2 regions of the Pseudomonas sp. H11T01 genome follow, and region 2 is predicted to be linked to the other one. Evidence: predicted binding sites of a transcription regulator. Region 2 holds the regulator's gene; the other holds the start of a gene.

Region 1 (8,058 bases), on a different contig from region 2:
GGCGGCCAGGCTGACCCCATTGCCCACACTCTTGTTGCCGGAACCCAGCTTGGTGGCCGAGTAGACATCGGCGAACTCTGCACGGGACGATTTGAAGCCGGTGGTAGCGACGTTGGCAATGTTGTTGCCGGTAACGTCCAGTTGTTTGTTGGCTGCATAGAGACCGCTAAGGCCGATATTGAAAGACATATTCCTCTCCTTGTGCCGCGTTAGTCGGCTCTATAGGCCAATAGTTTGTACTTTGGACAGGGCAACAGCGCCCAGGCCTGCGAGGTTGAGCATCATCTCGCCGCCGGTTTGACTCAGGGTCACGCTGTTGACGGTCGCAGGCAGATAAGTGACCAGGTCGGTTGTGGTGTTATCGATGGAAGCACTTGCCTTGAAGGTGTAAGTGCCCGGATCAACCTTCGCGCCCGATGAGTCGGTGCCGTCCCAAACGAAGGTGGCATTGCCCGCGGACTGGCTACCCAGGTCGATGGTTTTCACCGTCTTGCCGTCTTTATCATTGATGGTCACGGTAGCGCCGGCAACGGACGCCGGGATCACTGCCGTGCCTGTCAGACTCTTGGTCGTATCGACATAAGCCGATCCGGTTTGTGCAACCACCGAACGCCCCACCAACGAAGAGGCTTGCAAGGCCTGCGACGACTTGTAGCTGCTGGAAAGCGAGGTGACCGAGTCGTTCAGCTTGGTAATACCTTCCAGGCTACTGAACTGTGCCAACTGGGCCACGAACGCACCGTTGTCCTGCGGACTGAGCGGGTTCTGGTTTTTCAGCTGAGTCACCAGCAATTGCAGGAAAGCGTCTTTACCTAACGCCTTATTGCCGGTTGCACTGCCGGTCGCGGCCGCCAAACCATCAGTGGTGCTAGTGGTGGTGGTCTTGGAGGAGTTGGCGAGAATCTGGTTGAGAGTCAGGCCACTGGTGGTATCGGTAACACTCATCTGAGTCGCCCCTTATCACTGACCGAGGGTCAGGACCTTCTGCATCATGGTTTTGGCGGTATTCATCATTTCTGCGTTGGTCTGGAACGAACGACTGGCAGAAATCATGTCAGCCATTTCCTCAACCACGTTGACGTTCGGGTAGTAGACATAACCCTTGGCGTCAGCAGAGGGGTGGTTAGGCTCGTAACGCGCTTCGAGGTTGCTTTGGTCTTCGACCACACCCAGCACTTGCACGCCTTGGCCGGCGCCGTCCTGGTTCTGGAACAACGAATCGCTGCCACCGCTCTGCCCGCCCTGGAACATGGTGGCGAACACTGGGTGACGGGCACGGTAGGTCTGGTCGATGCTCGAAGAGACGGTCTCGGCGTTGGCGATGTTACTGGCGACGGTGTTCAAGCGAGTGGTTTGAGCACTCATGCCGCTGCCGGCAATATTGAAAACACTGGCTAGAGACATGAATTACTCTCCGCGCAGGGCTGACACCAGCCCTTTGAATTTGCTGTTGAGCAGTGTGAAGCTGGCCTGGAAGTTGACCGCGTTTTCCGCGTAGTTCGACTGTTCCAGTTGGGCGTCCACGGTGTTTTGGTCAATCGACGGTTGCATCGGTGTGCGATACAGCAACGACTCGTCGCCATTGCCCAGACCTTCGGCTTCGATATGACGGCTATTGGTCATGTTCAAGGCGAAAGTGCCGCTCTTGGTCTTTTCATTCTGCGCGGCAAGCACGGCAGAGAAGTCCAGATCCCGAGCCTTGTAGTTCGGGGTGTCGGCGTTGGCAATGTTGTTGGCCAGAACTTCGGCTCGCTGAGCGCGAAAGCCCAGAGCTTGTTCATGGATACCGAGCGCTTTATCGAAGCTGATGCTCATGTCGGGTGACCTTCGGGTGACCAGTTTTTTCGTACGGTGAACATAGCAAGCGTCATGCCAATTAGCGAAAGCCCGTAAACCGGGGCTTTGCGGGCATCGGCAAAGCGGCAATGCCAGAAAAGCGGCAACTGATTTCCGCCACCTGCCGCTTTTCTGCCGCTGCCCAAAGGCAATGACTACCCCTGTGGGAGCGGGCTTGCTCGCGATGCAGGCGCCTCGGTGCATCAGAAACTCCGCGTCATCGTTCATCGCGAGCAAGCCCGCTCCCACATTGGATCGTGGAACTCGCACAGAAAATCGGCGGGCATAAAAAAACGGGAGCCCCTGAGGACTCCCGTTTTTTTATGACGCCGAACGAATCACTTCGCCTGGTAAATAATCCCGGGGCTGCACTGAACCATCTGGTAGTGATCCGGCAAGCCATTGAGCGCTTCGGAAGCGCCGAGGAACAGATAGCCGCCGCGCTTCAAGGTGCCGTGAATCCGCAGCAGGATGTCCTTCTTCACCTCAGCAGAGAAGTAGATCAGCACGTTGCGGCAGAACACGATGTCGAACTTGCCGAGGCTCGCATAGCTGTCCAGCAGGTTGAACGAGCGGAACTCCACCCGGCTCTTGATCGGTGCCTTGATCGCCCAACGCCCTGCCCCTTTGGGGTCGAAGTAGCGCTGAAGCCGCTCTGGAGAGAGGCCCCGGCCCAGAGCCAGGCTGTCGTATTCACCGGTCTTGCAATTGTTCAGCATGGTGCCGGACAAATCAGTGGCAACGATCTGCACACCCATTTTCAGCTGACCCATGTTGGTCCGCTCGAACTCATCGATCGACATGGACAGCGAGTAGGGTTCCTGCCCCGACGAGCAGGCCGCCGACCAGATCCGCAAACGCTGACCAGGACTGGCCTTGATCGACTCGGGCAGGACTTTGTTCTTCAAGACTTCAAACGGATAGGTGTCACGAAACCAGAGGGTTTCGTTGGTGGTCATGGCATCCACCACCATCTCGCGCAAACCACTGCGCGGCTGAGTCTGAATACGTTGAACCAGCTCACCCAAGGATTTGATGCCCTGCTGTTCCATCAGTTTATTGAGACGGCTCGACACCAGATATTGCTTATTTTCACCGAGCAAAATGCCACAGGCTTTTTCCAGGAAGACCCGGAACTGTTCGAAATCCAAATTACCCGTAGACAATGGTACCGCCTCTTAAATCGTGTTGACTGCCAGGAGCAAACGCCCCTAGCTGTTATCTGCTGCCTTGATCCGGTCGACTACCCGGGATGCCAGGTCATCAGGACGGAATTTGGCAAGGAAGTCATCGGCACCGACCTTCTTCACCATCGCCTGATTGAACACACCCGACAACGAAGTATGCAGGATGATATGCAGCTTTTGCATGCGTGGGTCGCTGCGGATCTCGGCCGTGAGCGTGTAACCGTCCATTTCGGGCATCTCGATGTCGGAAATCATCATCAAGAATTCTTCTTCCGGTTTCTTGCCCTCGTCGACCAACTTACGCAAGTAATCCAGCGCCTGTCGGCCGTCGTTCAACGCCACGACATCGACTCCGATCGTCTGCAGGCAACGCGTGACTTGCTTGCGCGCGACCGACGAATCGTCGACCGTCAGCACCCGCAGAGAAATGGCTTTGTGCTGGGTTTCGACGTCCACCACACCAAACGAAATGACTTCCGAGGTCGGCGCTACTTCCGCCAGAACTTTCTCGACATCGATGATTTCGACTAACTGATTGTCGACCCGGGTCACCGCCGTCAAGTAATGATCGCGACCCGTGCCCTTGGGCGGCGGATGGATCTCCTCCCAGTTCATGTTGACGATGCGCTCGACCGAGCGGACCAAAAAGCCCTGAGTCTTGGTGTTGTACTCCGTGATGATCACGAAGGGATTGCTTTGATCTTTCAAACCACCCGAGCCGGTCGCCATTGCCAGATCAAGGATCGGAATGGTCGCCCCCCGAATATTTGCGACACCGCACACGACAGGATTGGATTTAGGCAACAGGGTCAGTTTGGGGCATTGCAGCACCTCCCGAACCTTGAACACGTTGATCCCATACAGCTGCTGGCCGTCAAGACGGAACAACAACAGCTCAAGGCGATTCTGCCCCACCAGTTGCGTGCGCTGGTTTACCGAATCCATTACACCAGCCATGCCCAGACTCCTACACCAACGCTTAAGATCCGACGCGCATTCATTGCTAAACGGCACGGGGCTTGCTTTTTAACCGCTATGAACGAAAAAACGACACTTTTCCGACACCTGACTTCCCGGACATCAAAGTACCGAAAATTACTTTGCGCGTTGTCAGCGCTGTGCTTTTTCAACGTTGGCAGCCTTGCCTTTGCTGACTCGGTCACCTTGCCTGATCTGCTTATCGGCGTCACTCAAGGCTTTCTTGAGTTCACCGTTGAAGATTATTTGGCGACCAGCCAGACCCAGGGACGCTACGAAATCCAGGTCAACCAGCTCGATCCTCGCTTGCGCATGCCGTTATGCGACAAGGAATTGACAGCGACGCTGGAGAGTCCGGCTCAGCCTCTGGGGCGTGTCACCGTAAAGGTGCGTTGCGACGGAGCCTCACCCTGGACCGTCTTCGTTCCCGCTCAAGTGCGCCTGTTTCGAGAAGTCGTTACCACCACTCGCCCCCTTAAACGCACCGGAATCATCGAGCCCGAGGACGTCGCGTTACGCGAGCGGGACATCAGTCAGATCAATCAGGGCTATCTGACATCGGTCGATCAAGCCATTGGTCAGAAACTCGTCCGACCAATGGTCACCGACCAAGTCATTACCCTTGTCCACATGGAACAAGCGGAGGTCGTTCGCAAAGGCGATCAAGTGGTGATCTCCGCCCGCAGCGGCACGCTCAATGTACGAATGCCCGGCGAAGCCCTGTCCAACGGCGGTCTGAGCGAACAGATCAGGGTCAAGAATCTGAACTCTCAACGGGTGATCAAAGCGCGTGTGACCGCCCCGGGCCAGGTTGAAGTCACCATGTAGAGAACTGGCGCTGTGCTAAAGCGTTCCCTAAACTGTGCCTCAAGCAGGGCAAGCGCCGCTGCGCGCTTACCCATAATTGAGCCTAAAGTTTTTCCGGGTATGGCCGAAAACATGGCAAGCGTCCAAATACCCAGAGGTTTTCTATTATGGTCATCGATTTCAGCCGGTTAAATAGCCCCCCCTCACCCACCAGCAGTACGCGTACCAGCGGCAGCAAGGAAACCGGCGATGCCGGTAAATCCGCGCCGGTGAATACCCCGGCCGAACAGGCCAGTACCAGCAAAAGCGGGGAATCGGTCCACCTCAGTAATGAGGCTCAACAGTTGCAGAAGGTCACTGACAAGCTGCGCGATCAACCTGCTGTCGACAAAGCCCGCGTGGCCGAGTTGAAGCAAGCGATTGCCGATGGCAGCTATAAAGTCGACAGCAACCGTGTAGCCAGCAAACTGCTCAACTTCGAAGCCCAGCGCTAGCCAAAGGCCTGCGCCAGGCTTTTGGACGCTTAAAACCCAAGGCCAGCCATGCACGACACTCATTTACTGCAACTGATCACCGACGACTTTGCTCCCGCTCAACATTTGCTGGAGTTGCTGCAAGCCGAATCCCTGGCGTTGCACGGTCGCGACATGCCACTGCTCGAAGATATTCTCGCGCAGAAACAGGCACTGATCATTTTGCTCGAACAGCATGGCCGCAAACGCAGCCAGATTCTTGTCAGCCTTAACCTGCCGGCCAATCACAGCGGCCTGGAACAACTGGCCGGGCAATCGTCCATTGGCGATCAGTTGCTGACTCAGAGCGATGAACTCAACCAGCTTCTGGCCAAATGCCAGACAGCCAACGAACTCAACGGTCGCTCGATCCAGGTTCAGCAGGCCACCACCGCCAATCAGCTGAAAATCCTCACGGGTGGCGAACCTCCCGCCCTTTATGATGCTCGCGGATCCACCTCCCGGCTTGCGAAGCCGCGACCACTCAGTCAGGCTTGAAATCAGAGTTGAGCGCGCTCTATCAAGGCGCGAAACATGCTGGCAAAATGCTAGCTCTTGCGTGTCGTATTTTGTCTGGAGATTGATGAACCGTGTTCAATGCCTTAAACGCGGAAGATGCTCCGCAGCCACCAAAGGTGCTCACTACCCCTTTGGAAATCGCCGCCAATCTGCGGTTGCTGCAAGAGAGCCATGACCCACTGATCATCACTTTCCACGAGCGCACTCAGCGCTTTCAGAGCTATCTGGTCGAAGTTGATCGAGACAGCAACATGATCGCCCTGGACGAAATGATTCCTCGCGACGGCGAGCGTTTCCTGCTCAATGGCGAAGCGTACCGCGTCGAGGGTTTCCACGATGGCGTGCGGATTGCGTGGGACGGCAATGGCGCCCTGACGATCGACGAATCCAATGGTAGTCGCTGCTATCGCGGCATGATGCCCGTCGAAGTGGTCTATCACCAACGTCGCAACGCCTTTCGCGCCGCTCTGAAGCTGGCTCAGCTGGTCAATATCGAGCTCGGCGGCGAAAAACTCAAGGCGCCAGTCAACGGCAAACTGCTGGATATTTCGGCTACCGGCTGCAAGCTGCGCTTTGACGGCGACATCTCTGACCGCCTGCAGCTAGGCGAGGTCTATGACCGTTTCATCGCCGCCCTGCCCTTCGGCAACATGACCGCGCCGGTCGAATTGCGCTATCTGCATCACGAAGAACGGATCGACACGACCTTCGCCGGGGTACGCTTTCACAACATGAGCGGCCTGGTGCAACGGCAGGTCGAACGTTTCGTCTATCAGCTTCAGCGTGAAGCACGCCGCTTCGATAAAGACGATTTCTGAACCTGATACCTCAATAAAAAAACGGGCAGTCCCTTTCGGTGACTGCCCGTTTTTTGTTTCTAGCGGCCTGTACGACTAGGGCCTTGCTGCACTGAGGCCGTGAGGGTGATCCTCCCCCGGCTCCTCAGGCGGTGGTGCGTCCGGGTCAGGATCAGGGTCCGATTCAGGCGATGGTTCAGGCTCGGATTCAGGGCTTACATGGTTCTGCATCTGATCCTGTACAACCTGCTCGTCGACCCGCGGGTCAAGGCAAGCCACCAATGGCGAGCTCGACATACTGTCTGGCATGGCCACGTGATGCAGAGGCGCATCCTCGACCTGATGCAGGTTGGTCACAGCCTTAGGCCGAATACGCCACACCAGCACCAGTGCGAAAAAGCTGAAGAACGCGTAGAGCATATGACTGCCGAACAGCTTCATCAGCACACCCGCCGCCAACGGCCCGATGCTTGCGCCGACGCCGTAAGTCACCAACAGCATCGCCGTCAGCGAAACACGTCGATCACCTTCAACATGGTCATTGGAAAACGCCACCGCCAAGGGATACAGGCAGAACTGCACCAATGAACACAGGAAACCGGCGATGAACAGCACCTCAAGTGGCACCTGCGGCATGATCGCCAGAGGTAACGCGGCCAGTGCCAGACAAAACGCAAAACTACGGATCAACAGCGCCCGATCATAGCGATCCGACAACCAGCCCAACGGCCACTGCACCAGCAAACCTGCAAAGATGCAGCTACCCATGAACAGACCGACCTGCTCCGTGGAAAGCCCTTGCTGAGAGGCATACAGCGGTGCCAGACCGTAGAACGAACCGACGATCAACCCCGCACCCAACACGGTGCTCAACGATTGCGGCACACGCTTCATAAAGAAGCGCGGCTCCATCGGTGCCGGATGCAGGGGCGCCGGGTGAATGCGTCGGGTCATGGCGACGGGCACCAGACACAAGGCAAAACACAGGGCCACCAGCATCAGCAATTCCAGACCCAGTGCCGGGTGCATGACCAGAATCAGCTGACCCAGCACCAGCCCGAGATAGGACGCAATCATGTAGCCGCTGAACACCAGGCCACGCTGCTTGGCTTCGGCCTGCTCGTTCAACCAGCTCTCAATGACCATGTACTGACACATCATCCCCAGGCCGACGATCATCCGCAGAAACAGCCAGGCCGGTAACCAATCCACCAGGCCATGGCCCAGCACCGCCGCGCCGACGATCCCGGCGCACGTCGCGTACGCCCGGATATGTCCGACCCGGGCAATCAGCCGGTGGCCAATTTTCCCGCCCAGCACCAGGCCGAAATAGTTGGCTGCCATCAATGCACCGACCCACAGACCGTCGACATGGTCGGCGGCCAGGCGCAACGCCAGGTAAGTACTGAGTAAGCCTGAGCC
Region 2 (8,058 bases):
TTACCCGAGCCGGAGCGGCCACTGACGATGATCAAGCGCATGATTAGTGACCGTTCTGCTCGTCCAGGACAACCTGGTACAGGGCTTCATTGGTTGCGGCGCTGCGAAGTTTTTCGCGCACTTCCTTGCGGTCCAGCATGCTGGCAATCTGCCGGAGCAGTTCCAGGTGCGCATCGGTAGCGGCTTGCGGGACCAGCAGGACAAACAGCAGGTCGACCGGGGCACCATCGATGGCGTCGAAATCTATGGGGGCGTCCAGGTGCATCAAGGCACTGATGGGCGACTCGCAGCCTTTGAGGCGGCAGTGGGGAATGGCGATGCCGTTGCCAAAACCGGTGGAACCGAGTTTTTCACGGGCAATCAGACTCTCGAAGACATCTTGCATCTCCAGATCCGGCACTTCGCGGCTGATCAGGTTGGCAATTTGTTCAAGGGCGCGCTTTTTACTGCCGCCCGGCACGTTCACCAAAGAACGGCCGGGGGTCAGGATGTTTTCAAGTCGGATCATGGGTTGGGAGTGTTAACGACCTGTTGCGCCCTGGAGGACACTTTGGGTCTTTTCCTTATGCTTTTTGAGTTGGCGATCCAGCTTGTCGGTGAGTGCGTCGATCGCCGCATACATGTCTTCATGCTCGGCGTTGGCGACCACTTCATTGCCGGGGATATGCAAGGTAGCTTCGATTTTCTGCTTCAGCTTCTCGACCGTCATCGTGACTTGCACGTTAGTGATCTTGTCGAAATGCCTTTCCAATCGCTCAAGCTTTTCGCCGATGTAGGCGCGCAGAGGTTCGGTCACTTCCAGTTGGTGTCCACTGATGTTGACTTGCATACAGCTTCTCCTTCGTTGCCAGTGCATAAGGCGGCAGGCTGGTTTGCCTGCCACTAGGCTGTGTCCGAAAACTTTCTGGGTTTTCAAACACACCCTGGAACGCTGTGGCGTGGCCCGTTACATCAACCGCTTGCGTTCGCTCGAAGGCGCGATTCCAAGGGATTCGCGGTACTTGGCGACGGTGCGGCGGGCTACCTGAATGCCTTGTGCCTCCAGTAAACCAGCGATCTTGCTGTCACTCAACGGCTTTTTCTGATTTTCCGCGGCAACCAGTTTTTTGATGATCGCGCGGATCGCCGTGGACGAGCATTCACCGCCTTCAGAGGTACTTACGTGGCTGGAGAAAAAGTATTTCAGTTCGTAGATACCGCGCGGGGTATGCATGAATTTTTGCGTGGTGACCCGCGAAATCGTCGACTCGTGCATGCCGACCGCCTCGGCGATGTCATGCAGCACCAGCGGTTTCATCGCCTCATCGCCGTACTCGAGAAAGCCGCGCTGATGCTCGACGATCTGGGTGGCAACTTTCATCAGGGTTTCGTTGCGACTTTGCAGGCTCTTGATGAACCAGCGGGCTTCCTGCAACTGGTTGCGCATGAAGGTGTTGTCGGCGCTGGTGTCGGCGCGACGCACGAAACCGGCGTACTGCGGGTTGACCCGCAGGCGTGGCACGGATTCCTGATTAAGCTCTACCAGCCAGCGTTCGTTGTCCTTGCGCACGATCACGTCAGGGACGACGTATTCGGCTTCACTGGACTCGATTTGCGAGCCCGGGCGCGGGTTGAGGCTTTGCACCAGCTCGATGATCTGGCGCAGCTCGTCTTCCTTAAGCTTCATGCGGCGCATCAGCTGACTGTAGTCGCGGCTACCGAGCAGGTCGATGAAGTCGATGACCAGGCGTTTTGCCTCAGTCAGCCAAGGTGTTTTGGCTGGCAATTGGCGCAGTTGCAGCAACAGGCACTCGCCCAGGTTGCGCGCACCGATGCCGGCCGGCTCGAATTGTTGGATGCGATGCAGGACGGCTTCAATCTCGTCTAGTTCGATGTCCAGTTCCGGGTCGAAGGCTTCAAGGATTTCCTCGAGGGTCTCGTCCAGGTAGCCCTGATTGTTGATGCAGTCGATCAGGGTTACGGCGATCAGGCGATCGGTGTCGGACATAGGCGCGAGGTTGAGTTGCCAGAGCAAATGGCTCTGCAGGCTCTCACCAGCCGATGTGCGGGTGGTGAAGTCCCACTCGTCGTCATCGTTGCTCGGCAGGCTGCTGGCGCTGGTCTGGTAGACATCTTCCCAGGCAGTGTCGACCGGCAGTTCGTTAGGGATACGCTCGTTCCAGTCGCCTTCCTCGAGGTTATCCACTGTCGGGGCGGATTCCTGGTAGGAAGGTTCCTGAACATCTGCGTTGGGTTTCTGCTCGACGTTGTCGGCCAGAGGGTCGGTGTTATCGAAGTCGTCGCCCTCTTCCTGGCGTTCGAGCATCGGATTGGACTCCAGTGCCTCCTGAATTTCCTGTTGCAGGTCCAGGGTCGACAATTGGAGCAGGCGGATGGCCTGTTGCAGCTGCGGTGTCATCGTCAGCTGCTGGCCCATTCTCAAGACTAGCGATGGTTTCATGGCAGGGGCTTAACACCTTATTCGCCGGCGCGCATGCGCCATCCACTACAGGGCGCCGAAGCGCCAAACATAAGCAAATTATATGCCTGAAACTGGAGTGTTTGCCTAGAGCGCTGTAACAATAAAATTTTAAAGGATCTTATTGCTACCGACGCTCTGGCGACTAGCCAGGCACCTCAACGCTTACAGGCGGAACTCATGGCCCAGATACACTTCCTTGACCAGTTCGTTGGCCAGGATGGTTTCTGAATCGCCTTCGGCAATCAGTTGGCCGTCATTGACGATGTAAGCGGTCTCGCAGATATCCAGGGTTTCACGGACGTTGTGGTCGGTGATCAGTACGCCGATGCCCTTGGCCTTCAAGTGATAAATGATCTGCTTGATGTCGCCCACGGAGATCGGGTCCACACCGGCAAAAGGTTCGTCGAGCAGGATGAACTTCGGTGCGGTGGCCAAGGCGCGGGCGATTTCCACGCGGCGGCGTTCACCACCGGAGAGGCTCATGCCGAGGTTGTCGCGAATGTGGCTGATGTGGAACTCCTGCAGCAGGCTTTCCAGCTCCTTGCGACGGCCGGCCTTGTCGAGCTCCTTGCGGGTCTCGAGAATGGCCATGATGTTGTCGGCTACCGACAGTTTGCGGAAGATCGATGCTTCTTGCGGAAGATAGCCGATACCTGCCCGTGCACGACCGTGCATCGGCTGGTGGCTGACATCCAGGTCGTCGATCAGGACGCGGCCCTGATCGGCCTGAACCAGTCCGACAATCATGTAGAAACAGGTGGTCTTGCCGGCGCCGTTAGGGCCGAGCAGGCCGACGATCTGGCCGCTGTCGATGGACAGACTGACGTCGCGCACGACCTGACGGCTCTTGTAGCTCTTGGCCAAATGCTGAGCTTTCAGAGTTGCCATTACTGGGCCTTCTGCTCGTCGGTTTTCTTTTTCGGCTGGATGACCATGTCGATCCGCGGGCGTGGAGCCGTGACCGAAGTGCCGGTGGCGCGGCCGGCGTTAGCGACCTGCTTGACGGTGTCGTAGACGATTTTTTCGCCTTCGGTGGTGTTGCCTTCGTTGATCACCTTGGCCCTGTCGATCAGCACGATCCGGTTTTGCGCGGCGTGATACTGAATGGTCACGGCATAACCCTGGACAGGCTTTGGATCTGTCGCCTTCTGCAGCTGTTCGAAGTAAGCCAGGTTGCCCACCGAGGTCACCACGTCGATTTCGCCTGCCGGGGTGCGGGTGATGGTCACGGTATTGCCGGTGATCTTCATCGAACCCTGAGTGATGATGACGTCGCCTTTGTAAGTGGCTATGCCTTGTTTGTCATCGAGTTGGGCGTCGTCGGCCTGAATGCGGATGGGTTGCTGGCTATCAGTCGGCAGAGCCCAGGCGCTCACGCTTCCCAGTGCTGCGCTCAGGCTGAGCAAAATAGGGAGGGTTTTAACGAGCCTCATACTGTCCTCTTACGTTCGATAGCAGGTGCATCCTGCCTTCTTCCAAATACGCTTTCATTCCCTTGCCCGTAGACACGCCACCGGCGCCGTCGATTCTAACGGCTTGCTCGGTCTGCGCATATTGCTTCTGAGGGAATACAGTCATACGACTACTGGTAATAATCGTCGCGCGGTTTTTCTCATCGGTACGTGCAATACGTACTGAATCAATCAATTCAACTTCAGTGCCGTCCGGATTGACCTCGCCGCGTTCGCTCTGGACGTGCCAGGGGAATGTCGTGCCGCGATACATTTGCAGGTCGGGCTTGGTCAGCAACGTCACTTCAGTTGCTTTCAGGTGTTCGACCTTGTCGGAAGTCATTTCGTACTGCAACTTGCCATCGGGCAGGAACTGTACGCTGTGGGCGTTGATGGCGTAGTAGTCAATGGCGCTTTCGTCGACGACCGCCGTCGGCCGCTCCATAAAGCGTTCCGGGCTGATGTTCCAGTAGCCAACGGCCGCGAACAGGGCGGCGATGACTCCGAAAATCAAAATGTTGCGAATCTTTTTGATCGACATAGGGACTCTACAGGTAGGCGGCGTTGGCCGCTTCAAGGCTGCCTTGGGCGCGCAGGATCAACTCGCAAAATTCGCGTGCCGCCCCTTCGCCACCACGGGCCTGTGTAATGCCGTGCGCATGTTCACGGACGAAACTGGCGGCGTTGGCAACAGCCATGCCCAGGCCGACGCGACGAATCACCGGCAGGTCGGGCAGATCGTCACCGAGGTAGGCGACTTGTTCATAGCTTAGGTTGAGTTGAGCAAGAAGCTCGTCGAGTACGACCAGTTTGTCTTCGCGGCCCTGATAAAGATGGGGGATGCCGAGATTTTTCGCGCGACGCTCGACCACTGGGGTCTTGCGGCCGCTGATAATAGCCGTTTGCACACCCGTGGCCATCAGCATCTTGATGCCTTGGCCGTCGAGGGTGTTGAAGGTTTTGAACTCGCTGCCGTCTTCGAGAAAGTACAGGCGACCATCAGTCAGCACACCATCGACGTCGAAAACCGCCAGTTTGATGTTTTTGCCGCGTTGCAACAGATCGGTATTCATTACATTACTCCCGCACGCAGCAAGTCATGCATATTCAAAGCGCCAACCGGGCGATCATCGCTGTCGACCACCACCAGTGCGTTGATCTTATTGTCTTCCATGATCTTCAGGGCTTGGGCTGCGAGCATTTCGGCACGGGCGGTCTTGCCGTGGGCGGTCATCACTTCATCGATGGTGGCGCTGTGGATGTCAATGGAGCGATCCAGTGTGCGACGCAAATCACCGTCAGTGAAAATCCCGGCCAGACGTCCGTCGGCCTCAAGCACCATTGTCATGCCAAGACCTTTGCGGGTCATTTCCATCAATGCTTCTTTCAGCAGGGTGCCACGCTGCACTTGAGGCAGTTCCGTGCCTGCATGCATGACGTTTTCCACTTTCAGCAACAGGCGACGACCCAGGGCGCCGCCCGGGTGGGAGAAGGCGAAGTCTTCGGCGGTAAAACCCCGTGCTTCAAGCAAGGCGACCGCCAATGCGTCGCCCATTACCAGGGCGGCGGTGGTCGAGGACGTCGGAGCCAGGTTCAGCGGGCAGGCTTCGTGCTCGACATTTACATTTAGATTGACCTCGGCGGTCTTGGCCAGCACTGAATCAGGATTACCGGTCATGCTGATCAACTGAATGCCCATGCGCTTGATCAGCGGCAGCAGGGTGACGATTTCATTGGTGGAGCCGGAGTTGGACAACGCGAGGATGATGTCATCGCGGGTAATCATGCCCATGTCACCGTGGCTGGCTTCTGCCGGGTGGACAAAAAATGCCGTGGTGCCGGTGCTGGCCAGAGTCGCAGCAATTTTGTTGCCGATGTGCCCGGACTTACCCATGCCGACCACAACCACGCGGCCTTTGCTGGCCAGAATCATCTCGCAAGCGCGTACGAAGTCTGCATCGATATGGGCCAGCAAGCCTTCTACGGCCTCCAGCTCGAGGCGGACTGTGCGTTGTGCTGATTGAATCAGGTCACTGGATTGGCTCATGACAGAAGTCGTATACCCTGGTGAAAAGGCGGCGATTATAACGGTAATGATCAATTCCCTCACGCTAGTTCGTCAGGCATTGTTTTGCTACAACTCCTTGAACCGTTCTATTTGCCTGCTTTTCGCCTGTCTTGACCCTGAACTGGCACGGCTTCGGCCTTGGGCGCTCCGCATCAGCAGTGATATAGTTCGCCGCCAGTTCGGCCTGCCCAGGATGTATGTGCTTCCGGTAGGGAGCCAGGCGTCCGAGTGAGAGGCTGCATCGCAAGGAGTTTAGATGAGTGCCGATAACGCCTACGCGGTCGAGCTGAAGGGACTGTCCTTCAAGCGCGGTACGCGCAGCATCTTCAATAACGTTGATATTCGTATTCCGCGGGGAAAGGTCACCGGCATCATGGGACCTTCCGGCTGCGGCAAAACCACACTGTTACGCCTGATGGGTGCGCAGTTGCGGCCCAGTGGCGGCGAAGTTTGGGTCAATGGGCAGAATCTGCCGAAGCTTTCGCGTAGCGACCTGTTCGACGCGCGCAAGCAAATGGGCGTGTTGTTTCAGAGCGGTGCACTGTTCACGGACCTGGACGTTTTCGAGAACGTCGCGTTTCCGTTGCGCGTTCATACCCAATTACCCGATGAAATGATCCGCGACATCGTTCTGCTGAAATTGCAGGCGGTTGGGCTGCGGGGTGCCATCGATCTGATGCCCGACGAATTGTCGGGCGGCATGAAGCGTCGCGTCGCATTGGCGCGAGCCATTGCCCTCGATCCGCAAATTCTCATGTATGACGAGCCCTTTGTCGGGCAGGACCCTATCGCTATGGGCGTGCTGGTGCGCCTCATCCGTCTGCTCAACGACGCGCTGGGGATCACCAGTATTGTGGTTTCCCACGATTTGGCCGAAACCGCGAGCATTGCCGATTACCTGTATGTGGTCGGTGATGGACAGGTGTTGGGGCAGGGGACTCCTGAGGAGTTGATGAACACCGACAACCCGCGCATTCGTCAATTCATGAAAGGCGATCCGGACGGCCCGGTACCGTTCCACTTTCCGGCGCCGGATTACCGCGCAGATCTTCTGGGGAAGCGCTGATGCGCAAGAAATCACTAATAGAGAGGGTTCGCCTCTTCGGTCGCTCAGCTATCGACATTGTCGAGGTGTTGGGGCGTTCGACGCTGTTTCTGTTTCATGCTCTGCTCGGTCGTGGCGGCATTGGAGGCAGTTTCGGCTTGCTGGTCAAGCAATTGCACTCGGTGGGTGTGATGTCCCTGGTGATCATTGTGGTCTCCGGGATATTCATCGGTATGGTGCTGGCGCTGCAAGGCTTCAATATCCTGTCCGGTTACGGTTCGGAGCAGGCGGTCGGGCAGATGGTTGCGCTGACGTTGCTGCGTGAGCTGGGGCCGGTGGTTACGGCCTTGCTGTTCGCCGGGCGTGCGGGTTCGGCCTTGACTGCCGAAATCGGCAACATGAAGTCCACCGAGCAACTCTCCAGTCTGGAAATGATTGGCGTGGACCCGCTCAAGTACATCATCGCCCCGCGCCTCTGGGCGGGTTTCATTTCCCTGCCGGTGCTGGCGATGATTTTCAGCGTGGTGGGGATTTGGGGCGGTTCCTGGGTGGCTGTCGACTGGCTTGGCGTGTATGAAGGTTCCTACTGGTCGAACATGCAAAATAGCGTGACGTTCAACGGTGACGTGCTCAATGGCATCATTAAAAGCATCGTCTTCGCTTTTGTAGTGACCTGGATTGCTGTTTTTCAAGGCTATGACTGTGAGCCCACATCCGAGGGGATCAGTCGTGCCACCACCAAGACCGTGGTGTATGCCTCATTGGCCATTCTCGGCCTCGACTTTATTCTGACTGCCTTGATGTTTGGAGATTTCTGATGCAAAACCGCACCCTGGAAATCGGTGTCGGCCTTTTCTTGCTGGCTGGCATTCTGGCTTTGCTGCTGCTTGCCTTGCGGGTCAGTGGACTGTCCCCGGCCGCGAGCGGCGACACTTATAAACTTTATGCGTATTTCGACAATATTGCCGGTTTGACTGTCAGATCCAAAGTGACCATGGCCGGTGTGACCATCGGCAAGGTCACGGCTATAGAT

What was found. The regulator sigma-54, encoded in region 2, starts transcription at its own class of promoters, with help from an activator protein. The targets are predictions, from matches to a motif close to ANTGGCATNNANNTTGCTNT.
Region 1: flgB (flagellar basal body rod protein FlgB) is a predicted target of sigma-54. The motif match lies at 1,858-1,877, and genes of this name have one in related genera.

The regions. Positions count from the first base shown of each region.
Region 1 is NZ_JBLYED010000048.1:9,554-17,611, forward strand. It holds gene flgE (flagellar hook protein FlgE) at 1-189, opposite strand, end outside; gene flgD (flagellar hook assembly protein FlgD) at 220-945, opposite strand; gene flgC (flagellar basal body rod protein FlgC) at 961-1,404, opposite strand; gene flgB (flagellar basal body rod protein FlgB) at 1,408-1,815, opposite strand; gene cheR (protein-glutamate O-methyltransferase CheR) at 2,175-3,002, opposite strand; gene ACN1C3_RS32725 (chemotaxis protein CheV) at 3,048-3,980, opposite strand; gene flgA (flagellar basal body P-ring formation chaperone FlgA) at 4,059-4,829, shown strand; gene flgM (flagellar biosynthesis anti-sigma factor FlgM) at 4,976-5,302, shown strand; gene ACN1C3_RS32740 (flagella synthesis protein FlgN) at 5,351-5,818, shown strand; gene ACN1C3_RS32745 (flagellar brake protein) at 5,911-6,657, shown strand; gene ACN1C3_RS32750 (MFS transporter) at 6,733-8,058, opposite strand, start outside.
Region 2 is NZ_JBLYED010000019.1:74,779-82,836, forward strand. It holds gene rapZ (RNase adapter RapZ) at 1-41, opposite strand, end outside; gene ptsN (PTS IIA-like nitrogen regulatory protein PtsN) at 44-508, opposite strand; gene hpf (ribosome hibernation-promoting factor, HPF/YfiA family) at 521-829, opposite strand; gene ACN1C3_RS23350 (RNA polymerase factor sigma-54) at 947-2,440, opposite strand; gene lptB (LPS export ABC transporter ATP-binding protein) at 2,624-3,349, opposite strand; gene lptA (lipopolysaccharide transport periplasmic protein LptA) at 3,349-3,894, opposite strand; gene lptC (LPS export ABC transporter periplasmic protein LptC) at 3,881-4,453, opposite strand; gene ACN1C3_RS23370 (KdsC family phosphatase) at 4,461-4,985, opposite strand; gene ACN1C3_RS23375 (KpsF/GutQ family sugar-phosphate isomerase) at 4,985-5,959, opposite strand; gene ACN1C3_RS23380 (ATP-binding cassette domain-containing protein) at 6,237-7,046, shown strand; gene mlaE (lipid asymmetry maintenance ABC transporter permease subunit MlaE) at 7,046-7,843, shown strand; gene mlaD (outer membrane lipid asymmetry maintenance protein MlaD) at 7,843-8,058, shown strand, end outside.